3 regions of the Sedimentibacter sp. MB35-C1 genome follow, and region 3 is predicted to be linked to each of the others. Evidence: riboswitches for the same ligand, from Rfam matches in the RefSeq annotation. Region 3 holds a riboswitch; each other region holds the start of a gene.
The links. A riboswitch is a leader RNA that binds a small molecule or an ion and turns the genes downstream of it on or off. The one in region 3 is predicted to bind cyclic di-GMP.

Region 1 (7,545 bases), 1.6 Mb from region 3:
AATGGAAATATAATAAACATTGCATCAATAGGAGGACTACATGGAGGTATTGCCGGTGCAACTTACACAGCAAGCAAACATGCTGTAGTCGGTCTTACTAAGAATACAGGTTTTATGTATGCAAAGAAAAACATAAGATGCAACGCAATATGTCCGGGAGGAATTGCTACTGAAATAGGTGAAGGTAAATATATGAAAAACATTAACAAAGAGGGTGCGGAACGCACAGGATTGGGATTAGGCCTGAATCCAAGATATGGATTTCCTAATGAAATTGCTGCGGTTGCTGTATTCCTTGCCAGCGATGAATCAGGATTTGTTAATGGACAATGCATTCAAGTTGACGGTGGATGGACTGCATACATGTAAATTTCAAACAAGTGTTTGCGGTGCCCAATTTAAAATTGCAGATATGAATCTACTTAAATAAATTATAAATTGTAAAATCACAAACATAAATTTAGATGCAGTATTCGACAAGTGCCGAATACTGCTTTCTTATATTGGATACCCAAGACTTTTACTACAAGCTATAAATTTTGTAGATTGGGTAAAAACTCCAGTCATGGTTGAGAGAATCTTCTAAATAGGTAGAGCATAGAAACTAAGGCAATGCATTTATGATTATCTTACTTCCGACCACACTGAGATTATCAATATTCATAACTTTTTTGAAGAAGTTTAGAGGAACATATGTGCTGCCATCTTTTAAAGATGTTGCATCTTCCAGTGATATGTAGGTTTCATTTGACAAGTAGTTGTTCTCACCCACTACAAATGAAATATCATTACCAACTGTCACTTCCCTTTCATCTCCATTCCATTTTACTTCGTAGCCTAAAGCTTCCGATATGACGCGAACAGGAATCATAACGGTTCCGGTTTCGCTTATATATACATTAGGGGTTTCAAGCTCTACATCATTTACAAATATTACAGGTTTATCTTCTGTCTGCTGAGACAATACAACTATTCTATTAGGTGTTGTCTGAGCAGGGATGCTTTTTGTGGTTACATCATAGTATACAAGCATTTGTCTATTTGAAAGGACTTTTTCAACTTCTTCTAAAGTCGGTTTTTTTATCCAATTAATTTCTGTGTTGTTTTCCCATAAGATTTCTGTATCTTCAGATATGTTAATCCTTAGCTGTCCATCTCTGCTGGTAAGATCAGAGTCAAATTTATCTGCCTTAACAAATCCATCTTCATAAACCGGAGTGACAATACAAATTGTATACTGTGGCGGATAAATTAAAATCATAGGCTTGTCAGATTCATAATATCCTGTTATTCTATCGCCTTCTTCAATTTGCATGTCATCTGCAAAATACGTATTTTCGTTGAACATAAAATATGCTTGCGAACCTTCTTCATTCTCTAAAAATATTTTTGTAATAACTTCGCCAGTTTTTTCAATTTCTTTTACATTACCAGTAAATGATAAGTAAAACGGCTGCACATGAGTATATTCGGCTTGAACTGCTAATGCCGTGACTATTGATATGCACAGTATCACCGATGTTATAGTGATTAATTTTATCCATTTTTTCATAAAAACCTCCCTGATAAATTAAAATGTATACTATATAGACGGGCCCACATAAAAAAAGTTCCTTCATGCAAAGTATTTATTTCTTAAGAGGAACAAGAAGTAAATAATTAAATAAAATAATATAATAAATATATTTCGGAGGTTAACATGGACAAAAAAACATATGAAGGATTTCAATTTCCTATTTATGACGACTCAAATTTTATAGCAGCTCAGAGGCAGAGAAATGCACAAGACATAGTAAGAAGGTTTAGGATTCAGAATGATGAAATATACAGAGAATTGGAGAGTAATGGATTAAACAGCAGTAGGGTTGATTACTTATTGCTTTTCTTAGTTTCATTTTTGATAGGTCAGACAGATGTGAACAGATCACCGGCACAGATATACAATCAGTTTAAAAGCAGGTATCCTTTGCTTGGTCTTATGATCAGACAATATAATATACCGAGAGATCTAGCTGACAGATATATGCTGAGAATTATTGAGATGCTGCTGCTTTTAATTAGGGATACACAGCCTGTATCTGAGCCTGCACCCGGAAGTGGATGGTCGCGATGGCAGAATCTTGGGGGTATGTTGACTACATCTCCTGCCGCATCTTCGTGGGGACCAGGACGCATTGATGTTTTTGCAGGAGGAACGGATGATGCTATGTGGCATAAATGGTGGGACGGAACGCGATGGACGGATTGGGAGAATTTAGGGGGAGTGGTGACATCAGCACCAGCAGCAATATCATGGGGGCCTAATCGCATAGATACTTTTGTAAGAGGAACGGACAATGCTATGTGGCATAAATGGTGGGACGGAAGGCAGTGGAGCAATTGGGAGAGTTTAGGAGGGATACTAACATCAGCACCTGCTTCCTCATCATGGGGACCAAATCGAATAGATACTTTTGCAAGAGGAAATGATAATGCCATGTGGCATAAATGGTGGGACGGAATAAGATGGAGCGATTGGGAAAATCTTGGCGGAATCCTCACGTCGGCACCAGCAGCGATATCATGGGAACCAAATCGAATAGACATATTTGCTCGGGGGGCTAATAGCGATTTAATTCATAAATGGTGGGACGGAAGGCGATGGAATGATTGGGAAAGTCTAGGAGGAATACTAACTTCCGGACCTTCCGTATCTTCGCGCAGGCCAAGACATATAGACGTATTTGCGGGGGGAAGAAACAACAGATTATTTAGAAAAAGTTGGAATGGTTCTCAGTGGAATGAATGGCAGGACATGGGTGGGAATATAAATTCAGAGCCGGCGTCAGTTTCGTGGGGAACAAATAGAACGGATGTGTTTGCAAGGGGCCAAAACGAAAATCTTATTCATACATGGCAAGAATAATAAATAACCTGCCTCATTTGCGATATATTGCAAATGAGGCAGGTTTCTATTCAACTTTAAATCCTGTGTTTTCAATACATTGTTTAATTTTGCCAGCATCTGTGTTATCATCATATCCCACTTCTACAGAACTTCTGCCAATATCTATATTGACCATGCTGACTCCTTCAATATCTTCTAAGACATTCTTTAATTGAGTTTTCATGTTTTTATTCTGAAGTCTCGACACAGTGTAATGCACTTTATTCATGATCACCATTCCTTATAATAATATATAATTTAGTATTTACTGTATGGCTATTATTATTTTGGAAAAATTAAACAGAATTTATAGTTTTTTAGTTTAAACACGCTTTTAGTCCATTATTATAATCGTTATAGGAGTGATTATATAATAAATTATAAAATGCCATCATCTTTTAAAATCATTTCAAGAGCAAAAACAACATCTTTGTCATAAAATTTTCCTATTAAACTTTTAAGCTCCTCAATTGCCTGGTTAGGCGGCATTCCGCTGCGGTATGATCTGTCAGATGTCATGGCATCATATGAATCTGCAACAGCAATTATTTTTGCTTCCATTCGTATCTCATTTTCTTTTAATTTATTTGGATAACCTGAACCGTCCAGCCTTTCGTGATGCTGCTCAACAATAGTTGCAACATCCTTTGAAAACTTTCCTTGCAAAAGTTCAGAGCTGTATGTGCTGTGTTTTTTTATATAATTAAATTCGTCATTGCTAAGCTTCGAAGGTTTATTTAGTATTTCATCCGGTATAAAGTATTTACCCACATCATGAAAAAGAGATGCAAGAGCTATTGTGTAATTAATTTCACCGGAAAGCCCTAGCTTGTCTGCAATTCTAACTGAATAATCTTGTACTCTGTTACTGTGCCTGTGAGTATATAGATCCTTTGCTTCAGATTTTTCCAATAAGTTTTTTAGGTCGTGGGTATATGCAGACAAAAGGTTGTAAACAGGCTGAGAAGTGATATATAGCATTTTGGTATCAGTGATTGTTCGGAAAGGAACAGTTTCTTTTATATTTTGGACATAAAAATAATCACCCTTTTGCATTTTTATGCTTTCGCCTCCGGTACCTATAACTATTGAACCTTCAATAATATAATAAAATTCCATTAAATCTTTAAAGTTTCCAGGAGTAATACTGTTTGGGCGATCAGCCCTAAATTCATACAGCATTATCTCAAAATCATCTTTTTTAGCAAGCAGGTTCAGCGTTGAAGTTCCTATTATCTGATCAATGCATTTGCTATCTTTAAAAATATACAAGCCTTCCATGTAATTGCTCCCTTATCAATAGTGTTAATCTATTATATCACTATATGGAAAAAAGAAAATATTTAGTTATAATTAGCGCTTTGTCTCTCTACTATGTCTTCGGTTATGACTTTTGCAGTGCCTCAGTTACAAGACAATTCTCCTTTCCAAAAACGGCATCAGCCTGGGGGGTATGCGTTATTTTTTTGGCAGTAGATGTGATTCAAACCCTTCAACAGTAAATACTCATCAAAATGCATCTATATTAAATAGGTGATGTATTATGTTTTTTTGATTAAATAAATCGTATAATAATTATGTTATTAAAGCAAAAAATTTAGGAGAGATTCAATCTCTCCTAAATTTTTTTAATGAGCATAGCAAGGGTCGACTAATACTACTCTGTCATAAATCTGAACTTCAACGTATGTCTTTGTTAATACTACACCTTCTCTTGCAGCTTTTTTAATTAATAAGTCTACTTTCCTGCTGGTTTTCCTTAACAGGTTTTCAATAATTCTATCAATTGACCTGTTTAACTGCTGCTCGCTTTGATCTTTGAGAACCTCTTTTTCTGCTTTTTCCACAGCCTTATCGATCTCTTTGTAAATGTAGTTATTTGTCTCTTCAATCATAATTAAAAGTTCCTGGCTTATGTTCTGCTCTGATTTTTGATAGGCTTGTGCAACAGGGCCAAGTAAAGCAAGAATTCCAATCATGATGACCAAAAGAGAAGCTGTTTTCTTAATTCCTTTGTACATTTTGATATCCTCCTTTAACGTTCTTCAACCTATATGAAGGAAATAAAATAAAAAACTTCCTTTCGGTAGCTGGCTGCCAGTTTAAAGGCCCTATAGCTTTGCGCCGCTAATTTTCATTAGGTTTGCCATTATCGGTTGAAGTGAAAATATAAGTTTTATTTAATTTATTTTATCATATAGTCCTATATATTGCAATTAGTTTTAGGAAAATTTATAATAAGTATGAAAAATATGGATAGGGACAAGATGTTGACAATCACTTTTATATGTGCTAAGATAACATTCCTTTCACAAGGAAATGCGAAGTAAACAGAGAAATAAAAAAATAGTTGACAACATCACTTGGATGTGATAAACTGTTCAAGCTGTTAGGGTAACAGCGAAGAGAACCTAGACAATAAAACAGCATAAGAAACCTTTGAGAGTTCAAAGAAAAAAAGAACCAAAGTAAAGAAAGACAAAGATAAGCTAAGCGCTATCTTGAGTATGTCCTAACCCGATTTTATCGACCAAAAGGGAGAAAAAATCGATGGTAGGTCAACCGCAACGAATTCCTAATTTATGCGACGCAAGGAGCAAATAAATTAGTGAATGAGACTGCGACAGGAATATAAAACGAGAGTTTGATCCTGGCTCAGGACGAACGCTGGCGGCGTGCCTAACACATGCAAGTCGAACGAGATTTACTTTTTCACTGAGAACTCGAACATCTACAACAAGCACAAAAGTGCATAATATAATAAGATGTAGAAAAACAGCGAGTTGCACATTTGTGCTTCACGCTAAACCCAAGTGACAACACACTTGAAATTCGAGAGCTAAGTGAAAAGGTAAATCTAGTGGCGGACGGGTGAGTAACGCGTGAACAATCTGCCCTGTACAAAGGAATAGCCTCGGGAAACCGGGATTAAAACCATATAACACTTGATGACCGCATGGTCGATGAGTCAAATCGTTAGAGGTATAGGATGAGTTCGCGTCTGATTAGCTAGTTGGTGGGGTAAAGGCCTACCAAGGCGACGATCAGTAGCCGGCCTGAGAGGGTGAACGGCCACACTGGAACTGAGACACGGTCCAGACTCCTACGGGAGGCAGCAGTGGGGAATATTGCACAATGGGGGAAACCCTGATGCAGCGACGCCGCGTGAGTGAAGAAGGTTTTCGGATCGTAAAACTCTGTCCTTGGTGAAGAAAAAAATGACAGTAGCCAAGGAGGAAGCCCCGGCTAACTACGTGCCAGCAGCCGCGGTAATACGTAGGGGGCGAGCGTTGTCCGGATTTACTGGGCGTAAAGGGTGAGTAGGCGGTAGTATGTGTCAGATGTAAAAGGCTAAGGCTTAACCATAGTTAGCATTTGAAACTGTATTACTTGAGTGCAGGAGAGGTAAGCGGAATTCCTAGTGTAGCGGTGAAATGCGTAGATATTAGGAGGAACACCAGTGGCGAAGGCGGCTTACTGGACTGTAACTGACGCTGAGTCACGAAAGCGTGGGTAGCAAACAGGATTAGATACCCTGGTAGTCCACGCTGTAAACGATGAGTGCTAGGTGTTGGCCAGCGATGGTCAGTGCCGAAGTAAACACAATAAGCACTCCGCCTGGGGAGTACGGTCGCAAGACTGAAACTCAAAGGAATTGACGGGGACCCGCACAAGCAGCGGAGCATGTGGTTTAATTCGAAGCAACGCGAAGAACCTTACCAAGGCTTGACATCCCCTTGACCAGTGCAGAGATGTACTCTCTTCTTCGGAAGCAAGGGAGACAGGTGGTGCATGGTTGTCGTCAGCTCGTGTCGTGAGATGTTGGGTTAAGTCCCGCAACGAGCGCAACCCTTATCCTTAGTTGCCAGCAGGTAAAGCTGGGCACTCTAAAGAGACTGCCGATGATAAATCGGAGGAAGGTGGGGATGACGTCAAATCATCATGCCCCTTATGTCTTGGGCTACACACGTGCTACAATGGTCGGTACAAAGGGAAGCGAAAGAGCAATCTGGAGCAAATCCCAATAAACCGATCCCAGTTCGGATTGTAGGCTGCAACTCGCCTACATGAAGTCGGAGTTGCTAGTAATCGCGAATCAGAATGTCGCGGTGAATGCGTTCCCGGGTCTTGTACACACCGCCCGTCACACCATGGAAGTTGGTAATACCCGAAGTCGCTGAGCTAACCGCAAGGAGGCAGGCGCCGAAGGTAGGATCAATGACTGGGGTGAAGTCGTAACAAGGTAGCCGTATCGGAAGGTGCGGCTGGATCACCTCCTTTCTAAGGAGAACTAAAGGACTTATGCTGTTTTATTGCTTGCTTTAAACAAAAGTAAAGCAAGACTGAAGGATACAGTATAAAACCACAGAACTTTGAAAATTGCATAGGAAAAAAGAGAAGATGCCTTACCCAATTTTTTCGACCGTAGGAAGAAAAAAATTGAAGGTAAGACATTCGCAACGAATTCCCAATTTATGCGACCATAAGGAGCAAATAAATTGGAGAATGAAACTGCGAGACATTGAGAAAAGTTAAATTCAAATTTTAAATAATAAATACAATTTAACCAAAAAAAAATGTTATGAAGACATAACAATGACAAACAGGTCAAGATAGAA
Region 2 (7,545 bases), 1.5 Mb from region 3:
AAAAAATATGATACGGTCATAAAAAATGATATTGAAACATTAGATGACATTGTTTCGAAGGAACAGGCATACTATCTGAAAATCAGAGGCATTGAACAGAAAAGAGAAAAGCTGCTTGATTCAATGGGATATAAAAATATGACGCTTAAGGAAGTTATAGAAGCTGCTGATGATAAGAAAGCAGCGATGCTGAAGGAAAAATATGAAGAGTTTGCTAAAATTATAGCTGAAGTCAAAAAGATAAGCGATTTGTGCAAAACAATTATTAAAGTTCGTATGCACAGAATAGACAGAGCGATAAAGCAACTGGGAGAAAAGGAAAATACGTACACGGTGCAGGAATCGAAAAACAAAACAAAAAGCCTGTTGCTTTCAAAAAAAATATAGCAAGGAGTAATACATGCTTAGATCAACATTTTTAGGATATAAGGTTGCTACAAGTGCACTAACAGTTAATCAAAATATGATCGATATTGTGGGACAAAATTTATCAAATATTAAAACCAAGGGTTATACCCGTCAACGCCTTGATATAACTTCTTTTTCTCTGAGTACCAGCAATATAAAGTTTGGCACAAACGGTGTTGTTATAGGACAAGGAGTGCAGGCTATAGGTGTGAGTCAGTACAGGGATTCATTCCTAGATTTGAGATACAGGCTGCAGGCTGCAAAGGCAGGAAGCGAAGATGTTCAGTTAGAAGCATTGAGCGATTTAGAAGAAGTATTCGACGAGATAAAAACAGACGGATTAGATGCGCAATTTTCTGATCTTTTAGAGCAGCTTCAATCTCTTACATCAAGCCCTTCAGATCCTGTTTTAGAGGGAGTTGTTCGCAGTTCTGCTCAGATGCTCACTCAGATGTTTAATAATTATTCTGAACAGATAGATACTATTACCAACCAGCAAACAAACTATTTGCAAGACGGTGCGATTGTAAAAATTAATCAGCTGACTGAAAACATTGTTAAGCTTAATGAACAGATAAAAGCTGATAACATCAGCGGAAATCCGGCACTTGAACTGAATGATGAAAGGAATATGCTGATTGATGAGTTGTCAAATTATCTGGATATAGAAGTGGATTATGTACCGCTTGATATAGGCGGAGGTAAAACTATAGATGAGATGGTTATAAGGCTCAGAGGTACGTCCGAAGAAATTGTAAACAGAAATGAGTCTTACGAAATAAAAGCCGAAGCAAATGCAAACAATGAAATTCTAATATACAAAAAAGATTCTTCTGGAACAGAAAATGATATTACATCTTCCATAAACGGAGGACAGCTGGACGGTTATTTAAAATTTCTTAATGGAAAGGGCAGTTTCTCAACATCAGCGGATACATATCAAAATTCTGATGTAAACGGAATTCAATATTATAAAAATATGCTGGACATGCTTGCAAATAAATTTGCTGAAAATATGAATGCTTTAAACGAAACAACCGATGGGCCCAATGATTTGTTTGCTTCCAGAGGTGGTGGAGATATTACTGCGGGAAACATAAAGATAAGTGATGACTGGCTGAATTCCTCAGGTTCATATATAGTCAACACCACGAGTACTTCAGAAGGAGATAATGCAGGAGCCACGGACAATATATTGAGAATGATCAATAGCTTTCAAACCGACGAAGACTATGTGCCGAATGTTGATATAAATGATGACGGAACAATAGATGAAGGTGATTCAATATTTAACGGAACATTTCAGGAGTTTTTGTCATTTACGACAACTAGATTGAATTTACAGTTAAAAGACGTAAAAACTTCATATGAAACATATTTTGATTCACAATATCAGTTAGACTTTGCACGCAGCAGCATATCTTCTGTAGATTTGAACGAAGAAGGAGTAAACCTGCTGCAATACAGTAAATCGTATAATGCAGCTGCGCGCTTGATGACAACTTTAGATGATATGCTGGATACGTTAATTAACAGAATGGGAGTATAGGAGGGATATTATGAGAATAACCACTGGTATGATGTCAAGTAAGTATATAAGAAATTTGGGTAAATCTGCTTATGAAATGAATTACTTAAATGAAAAAGTTTCGACTGGCAGGAAATTCTTTAGAGGCTCTGAAGATCCTGTTTCTGCTATCAAAGCGTATAAGTTGAGAAGAGAGTACAGATCAACTGAAATCTATGATACGAATATAAGCGATGTTGATTCATTTCTAACTATGGCTGAAACAAATTTAACTGAAATAAGTAATAATGTGGAAAGAGTATATACATCTTATTTAAAGGGAATAACGGGAACGATGGGTTCCGAGGATAGAGAGGTTGTTGCGAAAGAACTTGAAAATCTTCAGGATTCAATAGTAACCTCGCTTAATGCAAAATTTGAGGATAGGTATGTTTTTGGAGGCACAAGCAAGGATGAACTGCCTTTCACTGTGAAGAACGGAGAACTATATTTCAAAGGTGTAAATGTTAACACACTAGAAGATGAGGACGGGAATCTGGTAGATTTAGAAGAACTTAAAAATGAAACCATAAACGTAGATTTGGGATTGGGAATGACATTTGACAGTTCGGGAAATTTAAACACTGATACTGTTTTTAATATGTCCATGTCAGGTATAAGTTTTATGGGGTTTGGAGAAACAGACGGAACACCGAACAATTTGTATACATTAATAGGAAAAATAAAGGATGAGCTTAATAATCCGGATTTTTCATTAGATAACATCACTCCATATATAGAAAAATATGAAGAACAAAAAAAACAGGTGCTGGTGGGTATTACAGATATAGGGGCTAAGACAAATTATCTTGATTTTTTAAAGTTAAGAAATGAGGATGCCCAATATAATCTTAATGATAAAATACTTGATGTGGAGTATGTTGATTCTGCAGAAGCAATAATGGATTTTAAAATGCAGGAATATTCATACAACGCAGCATTGTCAATGGGTAATAAAATTCTTCAAAACAGCTTTATAGATTTTATGAATTAGCAAGGAGTGTTTGAAATGATAGAACCGCTGTTGGAAATTAAAGCTATACCAATGTCTATAGAATTTAAAATAAATCGAGCGCGCTATGAAATTGCAAATGCCAGTGCTACATTTGAATTGAAAAGGGATGAAGGCGGGCTTCAAATGGAGATGAAGCCGACAAGGCTTAATATCGATACAGTTGAAGCAAGGTATTCGGCAGGCATCAAAAGTGCAATGCGTTCAGTAGAAGATTTTGCTAAAAATGGTGTTCATGCTGCATACGAAGCTACTGCCACATATGCGAGAGATGGAAATCTTATGTTGGATATCAACATTAAAGATAATCCCATAGCCGAAATTGCCATGAAAAAATTCTTCAGCGATGTGGAGTTTAACCTTGGATTTATTCCAAACACAGGCCCTGATATCTCATGGGATATTGGAGGAATTTCTATGAATTTTGAAATGGATAAGCTTGATTTTGATTGGAATATTGAAAGACCTGTTATAAATTTTATTCCCGGAAGCATAGAATTTACTATTAAAGAATATCCAAAAGTAGAAATTAATTATATAGGTACCCCTATTTTTGTGCCGCCAAGTGCGAATCCTAATCATAAGGAGATAGATACATTTGCCTAAAAAATATATAAACACAAGAGATTTCGGAGAAATTGCGGTTGAAGAAAATGATGTTATAAGGTTTGTATGCGGCATGTATGGATTTGAAAAATATAATGATTATGTAATATTAAAAGATGATCCTGAAGACGATTTTATGTTTTTGCAGGCAATTGACAATACAGATTTGTCATTTGTGCTTGTAGATCCATATGCTGTTATCAGAAACTATGAGCCAATAGTAAATGAAGAAGACTTAAAGGAATTGGAAGTTAAAAGTGAGGCGGATCTTAAATTTTTGATAATTGCAATTATAAAAGAGAACGTTGAGGATTCAGTTGTCAACTTGAAAAGTCCGATTGCGGTTAATCCTGAGACTAGAAGAGCTAAACAGGTAATATTGCAAAATTCATATCCTCTCAGATACAATATAATAGTAGCTGGGGAGGAGAGAAAATGCTAGTTATAAAAAGAAAAGTCTCAGAATCAATACTTATCGGAGAAGATATAGAAATTATTATTTCTGAAATTTCTCAGGATAAAGTAAAGATTGCTATTGATGCTCCTAAAGAAATAACAATCACAAGAAAAGAATTAGCTGAAACATGTAAGTTTAATATTACAGCTTCTGAGAAAGTCAGCAAAACAAAGCTGAGCGATATAAAAAAGCATTTAAAAGAACATAAATAAGTAAATTTTTGTAAAAAATTAATAAAAAGTTTAGAAAAATTTCTTCTAAATTATTTATTTTTGTATATGTTTTTATAATATAAATTAATAAAAACATACGCGTATGAATAGATATTCGCGTATGTTTTTTTGTTGTTTGTAAAATTTCAGGTATTTGCGCTGCAAAGCAGGATATAGAAAATTACATATATATACAAAAATAGAAAAATATAAAATAAAAAATAATCAATAGACTGAATATTATGCAATGTCAAAAAAGCTTGCATTTTGTAGCATTTTATCATATAATAACCATATTAAAATATTATTAAAAAAAAATTAAGAATTGAAAAAGGTAAAACTGCCGAAAGACAGTGACACAAAACTATAGGACCTAAGGAGCAATCTACGGTTGCCAGTTGCCAATACTGATTATATATCTAAAGAATATATATATAATTTATTATGCAGCTGTGCAAAAACTAATAAATTATATTTTTTGTACTCATTTTTAGTGATAATTTTAGTAAGGGGAAGGTTACCATGAATATAAGTGAAAGCAATAATTTAAATCTATTGAATAAGAGTCTAAACGGGCTTTGGCTCAGGCAGCAAATCACTATGGAAAACATAGCGAATTATTCTACTCCTGGATATAAAAGCAAGTACGTAGAATTTGAAAATTTGCTGAGATCTAACTTGGAAAATATAGACGGAAAAACAAAATCACAAATTAATAATCAAATAAATTCCAGCAGTATTTTGATTGATGAGAATGAAAATTTATCATTGAGGCTGGATGGAAATAACGTAGATTTGGATAAGGAAAATCTTCAACTTGCAAAAACACAGATTCAATATATGTACAATGTAGCAGAAATGAATTCATATTTTTCAAAGCTCAAGTCGGTAATTTCTGAAGGTAAAAAATAAAAGGAGGTAATTCATGTCGTTTTTAAGATCGCTTAATATCAGTGGTGCAGGTCTTACTGCCCAAAGATTGAGAATGGACATCATATCAGAAAATATAGCAAACATTGATACAACTAGGACAGAGGAAGGCGGTCCGTACAGAAGAAAAATAGCGGTACTCTCATCAACTTCTAATTTCAAAAATATGTTAATCCACAATTTAGATGAATATGAAGCCGGTAATGTTGAAGTAACAGAAATAGTTGAAGATCAAAGCGAGTTTAAGCTGGTTTATAACCCGGAGCATCCGGATGCAGATGAAAATGGATATGTAAGCATGCCTAATGTTGATTCGTTGAAAGAAACGGTGGATATGATGGAAGCTTACAGAGCATATCAGGCAAATATAACTGCATTGAATTCTATGAAACAACTGGCGGTTAAAGCTCTGGAAATAGGGAGGTAGAAATGTTTATAGAACCAATAAAGCCTATTCAGGTAATAAAGCAGCCAGGTGAACAAATAAAACAAGACAACAAAAAAGGTGAAACCTCATTCAAATCCATATTTAGCAATGCGCTTGAGAATTACGTGGAGTCAGAGGCTAAGGTTGAGGAAGACATATACAGGCTGAGCGTCGGTGAAAGTGATGATTTACACAGCATGATGATTAATGCACAAAAAGCTGAAATATCGCTGGATTTGGTGGTGCAGCTCAGAAATAAAGCCTTAGATGCTTACAATGAAATAATGCGTATGGGAGTATAGCTTGATTCCATAACTAATTTAGGAGCTACAAATGGCAGAACAATTTAGGAACATTTGGAAAAACACAACAGAGTTTTGGGGAAAACTCAGTGGCAAGATAAAGAAGTTAATAATCGGCGGACTTATTGGATTAGTAGCAGGGGCACTAGTAATAACTATTGTTCTAAACAATAAAGGTTATGTAGTTCTTTTCAGCGATATAGATGAACAGGAAACTGCAGAAGTAATGAAGCAGTTACAAGAAAATAATGTTGATTATAAATATGAAAATGACGGAACTATTCTTATACCCGAAGATAAAGAAAACAGCCTGAGAATGCAGTTAGCACAATCAGGTCATCCGCGTACCGGAGCAAATTATGATGTGTTTACTCAAAACATAGATTTCATGACTACAGATTATGAAAAGAGAAAATATGAAGTTTTTCAATTGCAGGAAAGACTTCAAGCTTCCATAGAAACCATAGACGGAGTAGAGGAAGCAATAGTTACCGTAAATATACCTGAAAATGGAAATTTTGCGTGGGAGACAAAAAAAGAAGAATCTTCAGCATCGGTAAAAATAAATCTTTCTACCGGCCATTCATTGTCGCAGTCTCAGACAAATGGCATTATGCAGCTTATAGTTAAAAGTGTGGAAGGGTTAAAAGAAGAAAATGTAGCAATTATTGATACCGAAGGAAACAGCCTTGTAGTAAGCAGTGAGATGAGTCAGACAAATACTATAAAGCTAAAGCTTGAAATCGAGAAGGAATTTGAAAAAGAAACAGAAAAAAATGTCACAGAGTTCCTGGCAAGAATCTATGGCCCGGATAATGTAAAAGTATCTGCGAAGTGCACTATTAATTTTGATAAAAAGATAAGCGAACTATTGCAATACTTGCCAGATGAACAGACAAATCTGGGAGTTCCTGGTGAGACGAAAAGTGACAGGGAAGTTTCAGGACCTGGCGAGACTGTAGGGGGAATGGCAGGAACAGAAACAAACGCTGAAGTTCCAACGTACCCTGGAGTAGTAATTGAAGGCGAAAACATATATTTCAAGGATTCCAATTCAATTAATTATTTGGTGAGCCAGTTAAAAGAGCAAATAGAGCATAACCCCGGAAAAATTGAGCAGCTTACAGTTGCTGCAGTAATTAATAAAGCAAGCATCAGAGAAGAAGAGATAGATGAAGTTAAAGAACTTATTGCCTTTGCCGCAGGAGTAGGTACAGAGGATATTTCACTGCACAATATGATGTTTTATGATCCAGAGGCACCTGTGGTTCCTGTAACTGCTGAGCCAGGTGAACCAAGAGGATTACAGCTGAGAGATATACTTATCTATGGCGGAATAGCGCTGGCTGTGATAGCAATTTTCTCGCTTATATTGACTTTAATCTTGAGAAAGAGAAAAAAGGCTAAGAAAAGTCAGGAAGGAGCTGAAGCTGAAGCAGCAGCAACAGATTATTCGTGGGCTGATATACAGGATGAAATAAAACTTCAGGAAACACCTGAGCAGGTAATTAAAAAGCAGCTTAAGGAATTTACAAATTCTAATCCTGAAATAGCGGCGCAGCTTATCAGAACATGGCTTAAGGGGGAAGATGATTAATGGCATCAACAAAGTTAACAGGCAGAC
Region 3 (7,545 bases):
CTTGCTGATACTATATGAACCAAATGGCAAAATTTCACTGCCATTATCAGAATATTTCTTCTCATATAGTTTTTCTGCTAAATCAGGTCTGCTAGCTATTGATCCGCTTACTGTAATAGGGTTACCATCTTCATCTACTAAATATGCTATTATCTTTATACTTCCTGTATCACCAACCGACACTTCCGGAACTTCAAAATCATTATTTGCACTATCACCATTTGCATTTGTATAAGTTATGGTTGTTGTATCGTTAGTAGGATAATACGTATCCGGTAATGCTTCGGGTTTGATATCAACATAATAGCTCATAGTTACAGGGGAACCTTCTGCAATGTTACCAACATTCCATGTAATTGTATTAGGCTGTGTAGTCGTAATACTCGTAATAGTTCCTTGCGATATAACTACATCAGCAGTATCAGCTTCAGGCGTTCCTAGAACCGCCCATGTTGGAGGATTAGATTTTTTAAGATCAAACATATCTCCCATAGGATCTACTATAACTGCATCTGATGCGGCATAAGCTATGCTTCCAGCAATTTCTCCAAAAACTTGATTTAAATCTTGAGTACTTGCAGTATATGCTTTATCAGGGCTAGCTATGGAGTTTAATACGGCATTTCCTGAATTACCTGCATCCAAGCCAATCGTGTAGATAATTTGGCCTTTATCCTTAGCAATTTTTGCTTCAGAAATTGCGGCATTTCCTGAATTGTGATAATAACTGTTATAGTTTTTTAGATATGGATTGTCACGCGAGCCGTTTCCTCCTACTATTGATATATATACATCTTCTAAATACTCTCTCAGATTATTTCCTGTCCCTTCAAAATTATCATAGTCAAAATCTTCATATGAGGTATTAGTTGGATTTTCATAAGCTGTATAAACATCTCTGTACCAGTCACCATTATCCTTATATCTCCAACTTTGATCATCTCCACCAGGGTAGCGTAAAGTATATTTTGTATCATCTGCCATGGCATATCCATACGTAGGCTGACCATCACTTAGAAGTACAATATTTTTACTCTCAGCAACACTACTATCTAGCATTTCTTCTGCCCTTTTCAGAGCCGCTTGTGTAAATGTGCCTCCAAACGGTACTATTGTACCACTATCATTGCCTCCATCAAGATAACTTAATAATGTATCTTTCTCTGAAGAGTCAACAAATCCTGAATGCTCTGTAATTCTATTTGATGATTGTCCGTCATAGCTGTAATCACTGGAAAATGATATTAAGGCAATTCTTGTTCCAGTGTCATTTTCATCTGACAATAATGAATTAATGAAAGATTTTGCCGCGTTTTTAGCTGCCAACATTTTATCATCACTTTTCATGCTCCCGGATCTGTCAATAACTAAGACTATATCAGAAGAGGTTTCAAGATTAATACCTTCTACGGTAAGATCAATCTTCCACCTTCCATCATCGACCTTAGTTTCTGACTTTGTTAAATTTATAGAGCCCGGTTGATCCCAAGGAATATTTCCATTCTCATCCGTTTCAGCAGCACTCACCAAATTTTCCGGCATTCCCGGCATCAACATCAGCAATGCAATTGTAAAACATAAAATTTTCTTAAACAGGTTTTTTTTCATGATTCGTCCTCCTTTCTTTAGAATTTTTGTTTCTTTATTTCTTTTTTTGTCCGAGTTATTAATAACCATTTGATATGTATCACCCCCTTCCCTATATAGTTACTAATTTTTAATTTCATGGGTTTATATAGAAACAACCAGCCCCTTGAAAAAAGGCAGTTGAGTTCTAGCTCAATAAGTTTGTACTTAATAATTAAAAAAGCTGCAAAATAATTCAATATTTTGCAGCTGAACGGTCATGGCAGTACCCTGCTTTAGACTTCATGGCTTTGCGTCCCAACCTTTCGGCAGGTTTGCCTATATGTAATTTTAGTTATATGTTATATACTTATACCACCAGAATAACACTGTAAACACATTTTTGATTAAACAACTCTTTTTTCTTTTTCGATAAGCCGTATAAACAAATCGGCTATATACGGATCAAATTGCTTTCCTGATTGCTCTCTTATTTCATTGAGTGCTTCTTCTTTGGTCATTATATTTTTGTATGGCCTTTCATTAACCATAACATCATATGCGTCTGCAATTGCAAATATTCTTGCAACTATGGGAATACTGTCCTTTTTTAATAATCCGGGGTACCCTTTGCCATCCCAGTGCTCGTGATGTATGAGAATCAATTCATCTATTGAATTTACATCTCTGAACTCTTTTGCAATATAGTATCCTATTTCACTGTGACGCTTAACATCTTCCCACTCTTCACCGTTCAATGCTCCTTCTTTTTGAAGAATAGTCTTCGAAATGCCTATTTTGCCTATATCATGAAACTCGCACAAAAGTCTGAGTTCTTCTTTTTCGTAAATTGACAGCTTCAATTCTTCAGCCACCATCATAGTAAGATACTTAAGACGCTCGTAATGAGATTTTGTTTCATATGTAATTATTTCAAGCCTGCTTTTAAGAAAACTAATCATAGCTGTTTTTGCTTCCTTGCTTTCTTTAAGCTTCTTGAAATACATCCTGTCCTCTGCCTTTTTTAACACCTTCTTAATGTCTTCATTTTTATCCGTCTTTGTTGCGGCTCCCATACTTATACTTATTTTTATGTAGTCCAAAGAGCTGCTTTCGCACTTACTCTTAATTCGGTCAATAATGTCATGAGCAACTTCTTCTTCTGTTTTAGGAAGAAAAATAATGAACTCATCTCCTCCAACTCTGCTTATAATATCTTCATCTCTTAAAGAGTCTTTCATTATTTCAGCAGATTTTATTAAAGCTCTGTCTCCCATACTATGTCCGAATGCATCATTAATCAGCTTTAGACCATTTATATCTGCCATAATTATACTAATAGGCAACTGTCTTTTTGTGTCTAATCTTGAAAGTTCTTCCTCAAAAAAGTTCTTATTATATAACCCCGTTAGTTTATCTCTATAATACTGTCTTGCCTTATTTTTCAAATCAGTTATTTCATTCTCGATGCCATCAGACACTAATTCTTTTTCTGAGCAATTTTTAATATCAGTAACATCAGCATAGTATGCTACAACTAAGTCTTCGTCATTGCCCTTGTCTGTAAATATGTTAATTAAATACCAGCGGTTCAGTTCATCAATATACATATCGAATTTTAGTGTTTTGTTAGGAAGCATACTAAAGTAGACCTCTTTAAGATACAGCTTATCGGAGTAATCTACAACTATGTCAGAAAATTTTTTGCCAAGAAGTCTTCTGGGTTCAATTTTGACAGCATCGTAAAATGCATCACTGATATATTGCAACACATAATCGATAAAATTGCCTTCTTTATTGTATATTACTTTAAACTTCAAATAAAAATCTGTTGAAGGATACTCCACATCCGCACTCCTTTCGGTTATTACAAACAACTAAGTATTCACATTATAAATTACATGAATTACATTTGCATTTTTTAAAGATTACATTTTAATTTCATTTCAATTACATTTTAGGCACAAAAAAACTTTTCACAAATTATGAAAAGCTCTCGTTTATAGTATGGATAAATTTATATAACAAATTGATGTAGGCATGATGTTTTCTATTAATTGTGCATGTTTTGCATGAATATATCACAACTTATTAGTAAAAGATAAGTTGTTATAAGTATTAATTGCTCTTGCATGGTTATCAAATACTTACATCTGCTTCATTTTCTCCGAAAACACAGGTTGAAAATCTATATCAATGTCATGTAAACTTAGCTTCGTATAGTCCTTTAAATTATTATAAATCCTCTGCTCAATTATTCTTGTACCATCTGATCTGACATTGTGGAGCATGATAAGTATTTGATTTTTATTCCAAAACGTAAACACATCGCCTTTTCTTAGAGAGTTTCTTAAAAGCTCAGACAATTCTCTCATATGAATATTCCTATATCGATTAACATCAATTATACATAAATAATCGTTTTCATTATTTCTTATAGACTTTCTTTTCTGCAAACTGTATAAAAACTTAAATGATTCAATATTACATTGCATTGCACCTAATAAATTTTGATCTTCCAAGTCTTTTCCTAAGCTGTTAATATCAGCGCGGTTTTCTCTGCCGGAATAATTTTGTATTTTTCCCTGCATTTCCACAAAGTGATCCGAGGGCTTTGCATCCAATTCTTTTTTTATGAGGTTTAATGAATACTCATAGTGATTATATGCATTTTTTTGCTGTCCCTGTGCAAGCATTGCTTCCATTAAGCTTATATGTATATTCTCCTCGTAAGGTTCAACAAGAATAGCTTCTTCGCATAATGTAGTGATTTTTTCATTATCATTTTTTTCTTTTAGCAAATCTATCAGCTTGTACAGTGTTTTTAAATAAAGGCGTTGGTAGTAGTTCCTTGTAGGCACAAGCCAGACTTCATATGCATTATCTGACAAGTACAGTCCACTATACATTGAAATTGCTTTTTCATATAATTCAACTGACCTGCTGGCATTAGATTCGTATTCATCATCAGCATGCTTAATAAGGCTTTCAAATTCTTCAATATCAATAACTGTCTCGTCTCCCACTTCCATGCAATAGTATCCGCTCGTGAAACTGATTGTCAAATAGCCTGTTTCCTTTGTCTCTTCAGGCAACATTAGCTTTATTGCTTTTCTCAGTCTGAATATTTGAGTCCGCAACATGTTTTTAGGGTCGTCAGATTCACTATCAAAAAATAAGTTATCAATAATTGTCTCGGGCAACAGTTTTTTATTTCTGAATGTGAGAAAATATTCAAATAATTTGTTCAGCTTGTAGGTACGGCTTGATTTCTTAAGAATAGATTTGCCATTCATTTTCAAATCAAACCCGCCCAATGTATTTACGCAAAGTTTCATATTGTTCCCCCATGTGCAACTTTTACATTTTATTCCATTATAAATGTTATTTTTATATTTTTCAACAAAAAAGATAAAATTTTAGGTATAATTTTTCTTATTACATTTTATTAATTCATTTACAAACAAGGACGGTTTTCCCGGCACAAGAATATTTAATTTCTTTTTAGCTCTTGTCATTGCAACATAAAATACACGCCGTTCCTCCTCCAGCATCTTTTCATATTCTTCAACCGGCATACTGCGTTTTTCGGAAGGAAATTCTCCTTCAATATTGTCAATTATATATACGATATCATATTCCAGCCCTTTTGCACTGTGGATTGTTGACAATGTAACGTTCGAGCCTTCATTTTCCGAAGCCTCTTTTATTACGCTCTGTAAATTATAGATTTTTTCTGTAAATTCTTTGATGTTTGAACAGTACGAGCCTATTTCTTCGAGTATTTCTATTATGTGCAGTGAATTTGCCATATTGTTTCTACCTTCATCCTGCATTCTTTCAATATATTTGATGTATTCTAGATCCAGCTTAATAAACCTTACAGCATCATCCGGCCTTAATTTATTTATATAGTTAATATCATTTTTAAATTGACTAATTTTATCGTATACATAATAATCAAAGTACTTGTAATTATCTAAAATATCAAACACAGTAAGATCGTCTCTGTCACTTTCCATAACAATTTTGCACATACCTTTTGTAAAATATGTATAACTCTTATAGTAAATTCTTGCAAAGGACTCTCTGTCCTTGGGATTAAGTGACAGTTTCAAAAATGCAATGATATCATGCAGCACAGGGCTGCTAAAAAATTTAGTTCTGTCTTCTTTTATATAAAAGTCCGTTTTACTTTCATTAAAATTAATAGCAAGAGTCATTGATGACATATTGTATCTATACAGTATTCCCACTGACTCGCTTTTCATCTCCGACAACTCATCTGCTATAAGCTTAGCCTGTTCTGCTCTCGAACTTACTTTTATAATATTTATTTCATTTATTCTCTCGTTGTTGGTATCTATAGTCTTCCTGTATCTTCCTTTGTTTTTTTCAATAAAGTTGCTGGCTCCTTCAACTATGTTTTTATCCGATCTGTAATTTTTATCCAGATAAAATATTTGACCATCCTTGTACATGTCTTTGAAATTAAGCATAAAATCAGGATAACTTCCTCTGAATGAATATATTGCCTGGTCGTCATCACCAACCATAAATAGGTTGTTATTTGAAATCAATTTTATGATTTCGTGCTGAATTTTGGAAGTATCCTGCATTTCATCTATCTGAATATACTGAAATGTATTTTTTATATATTCTCTGAAATATTCAGAGTTCAAAATAATCTTGTACGCATACAGCAGCATGTCATCAAAATCAATCAACGCCTTTTTGGATTTATATGTTTTGTACGCTTCGTAAATTTTATCAAAACCTTTTATTTCTATTCCATAATCCTTGTGCTCAGCAGGATTAATCATCATGTTATCCACATAACTTATTGTTGATGCAAGATTTTCTATTTCTTCATCGTTGACAAAGTTAAAATAGGATTTTGAATAATGATGCTTCAGGATTTCTCCCAGTACTTGGTAATTATTTGTCAACAAATCAAAATCAATGCCCTTTCTTTTATAAAAACTTCTCACAATTTTATAAGAAAAGGCATGAATTGTTGAAAATTCGGTTCTTGATTTATATCTACCTCCAAAAAAATCCTGAAACCTTTCTTTCATGTCATTAGCGGCCATCTTTGAAAATGTTATGGTAAGAATTTTTTTGTGACATCTGTTTTCATAAAGCAGTTTCCCAGCTCTGGCAATAGCAACAGTCGTCTTTCCTGATCCTGCAGTTGAAAGAACCAGAGCATTGCCTCTGTCAAAGGATACAGCCTCAATCTGCTGATTGTTTAATTTTACTCCGTTAATAGTATTCAAAAAATCAAAGTAATCCATATAGCTCCCGTTTTTATCTCAATTACACCTCATAAAGTGCTGTAAGTTCTATTGTCAGTTCATTCTTCAAATTTTCTTACTAATTCATCAAATAGTTCTGCAGTTTTTATCTTTACCGGATAGCAACCTTCAGTTTCACTTCTGTGGTGAGCCTTTATGCATGTGCATTCCAGGGAACCAAATTCTTTTTCAAAATCCTGAACAAAAGACTTAATTACTTCTTTCATTGTATCGTTCGTTGATGGTTTATCTTCTGTAAACATAACTCCCAGTGCAGCAACAGCTCCCAAAAGTGCTCCGCAAGTCTTCTCTGACTGCAACCCTCCGCCAAATGGACATACGGCCTTTATAATTTTCTCATCAAGCTCCAGCTTGTACCTTTCATTTGCAGCCATCATAATAATTTCAGCACAATTATTATGATAAAATGGTCTTTGTTCCTCGGGATAAGCAAGCTCAAGCTTATTTAATTTGTCTACTGTTTTCTTCATACATACCTCTACATAAGATATATCAGCATGCTCATAAATGCTGTTATAATCATTCCTCCCGCCAATACAAGGCAGACAATTCTCATAAATGTATTTGATCTTTTACTATACTTGTTCATTTTATCCCTCCATAATTTTTACATATTAATGATATATATTTTATCATATTAATTTTAATTTTAATAGGTTGA

Region 1: another riboswitch for cyclic di-GMP. It lies ahead of RBQ61_RS05755 (hypothetical protein); the one in region 3 lies ahead of RBQ61_RS13825 (Cna B-type domain-containing protein).
Region 2: another riboswitch for cyclic di-GMP. It lies ahead of flgB (flagellar basal body rod protein FlgB); the one in region 3 lies ahead of RBQ61_RS13825 (Cna B-type domain-containing protein).

What each region holds. Positions count from the first base shown of each region.
Region 1 is NZ_CP133188.1:1,249,812-1,257,356, forward strand. Features, by position in the region: gene RBQ61_RS05730 (glucose 1-dehydrogenase) at 1-369, shown strand, start outside; gene RBQ61_RS05735 (copper amine oxidase N-terminal domain-containing protein) at 605-1,552, opposite strand; gene RBQ61_RS05740 (sialidase) at 1,700-2,905, shown strand; gene RBQ61_RS05745 (heavy-metal-associated domain-containing protein) at 2,952-3,155, opposite strand; gene RBQ61_RS05750 (HD domain-containing phosphohydrolase) at 3,305-4,207, opposite strand; gene RBQ61_RS05755 (hypothetical protein) at 4,555-4,947, opposite strand; cyclic di-GMP riboswitch class I at 5,009-5,084, opposite strand; rRNA gene RBQ61_RS05760 (16S ribosomal RNA) at 5,559-7,207, shown strand; rRNA gene RBQ61_RS05765 (23S ribosomal RNA) at 7,533-7,545, shown strand, end outside.
Region 2 is NZ_CP133188.1:1,391,079-1,398,623, forward strand. Features, by position in the region: gene RBQ61_RS06590 (flagellar protein FlgN) at 1-387, shown strand, start outside; gene flgK (flagellar hook-associated protein FlgK) at 401-1,957, shown strand; gene RBQ61_RS06600 (hypothetical protein) at 1,968-2,969, shown strand; gene RBQ61_RS06605 (DUF6470 family protein) at 2,985-3,593, shown strand; gene fliW (flagellar assembly protein FliW) at 3,586-4,035, shown strand; gene RBQ61_RS06615 (carbon storage regulator) at 4,029-4,262, shown strand; cyclic di-GMP riboswitch class I at 4,586-4,668, shown strand; gene flgB (flagellar basal body rod protein FlgB) at 4,785-5,174, shown strand; gene flgC (flagellar basal body rod protein FlgC) at 5,188-5,619, shown strand; gene fliE (flagellar hook-basal body complex protein FliE) at 5,622-5,921, shown strand; gene fliF (flagellar basal-body MS-ring/collar protein FliF) at 5,953-7,518, shown strand; gene fliG (flagellar motor switch protein FliG) at 7,518-7,545, shown strand, end outside.
Region 3 is NZ_CP133188.1:2,847,926-2,855,470, forward strand. Features, by position in the region: gene RBQ61_RS13825 (Cna B-type domain-containing protein) at 1-1,608, opposite strand, end outside; cyclic di-GMP riboswitch class I at 1,829-1,916, opposite strand; gene RBQ61_RS13830 (HD-GYP domain-containing protein) at 1,974-3,413, opposite strand; gene RBQ61_RS13835 (bacterial transcriptional activator domain-containing protein) at 3,714-4,904, opposite strand; gene RBQ61_RS13840 (ATP-dependent helicase) at 4,986-6,863, opposite strand; gene RBQ61_RS13845 (C-GCAxxG-C-C family protein) at 6,923-7,354, opposite strand.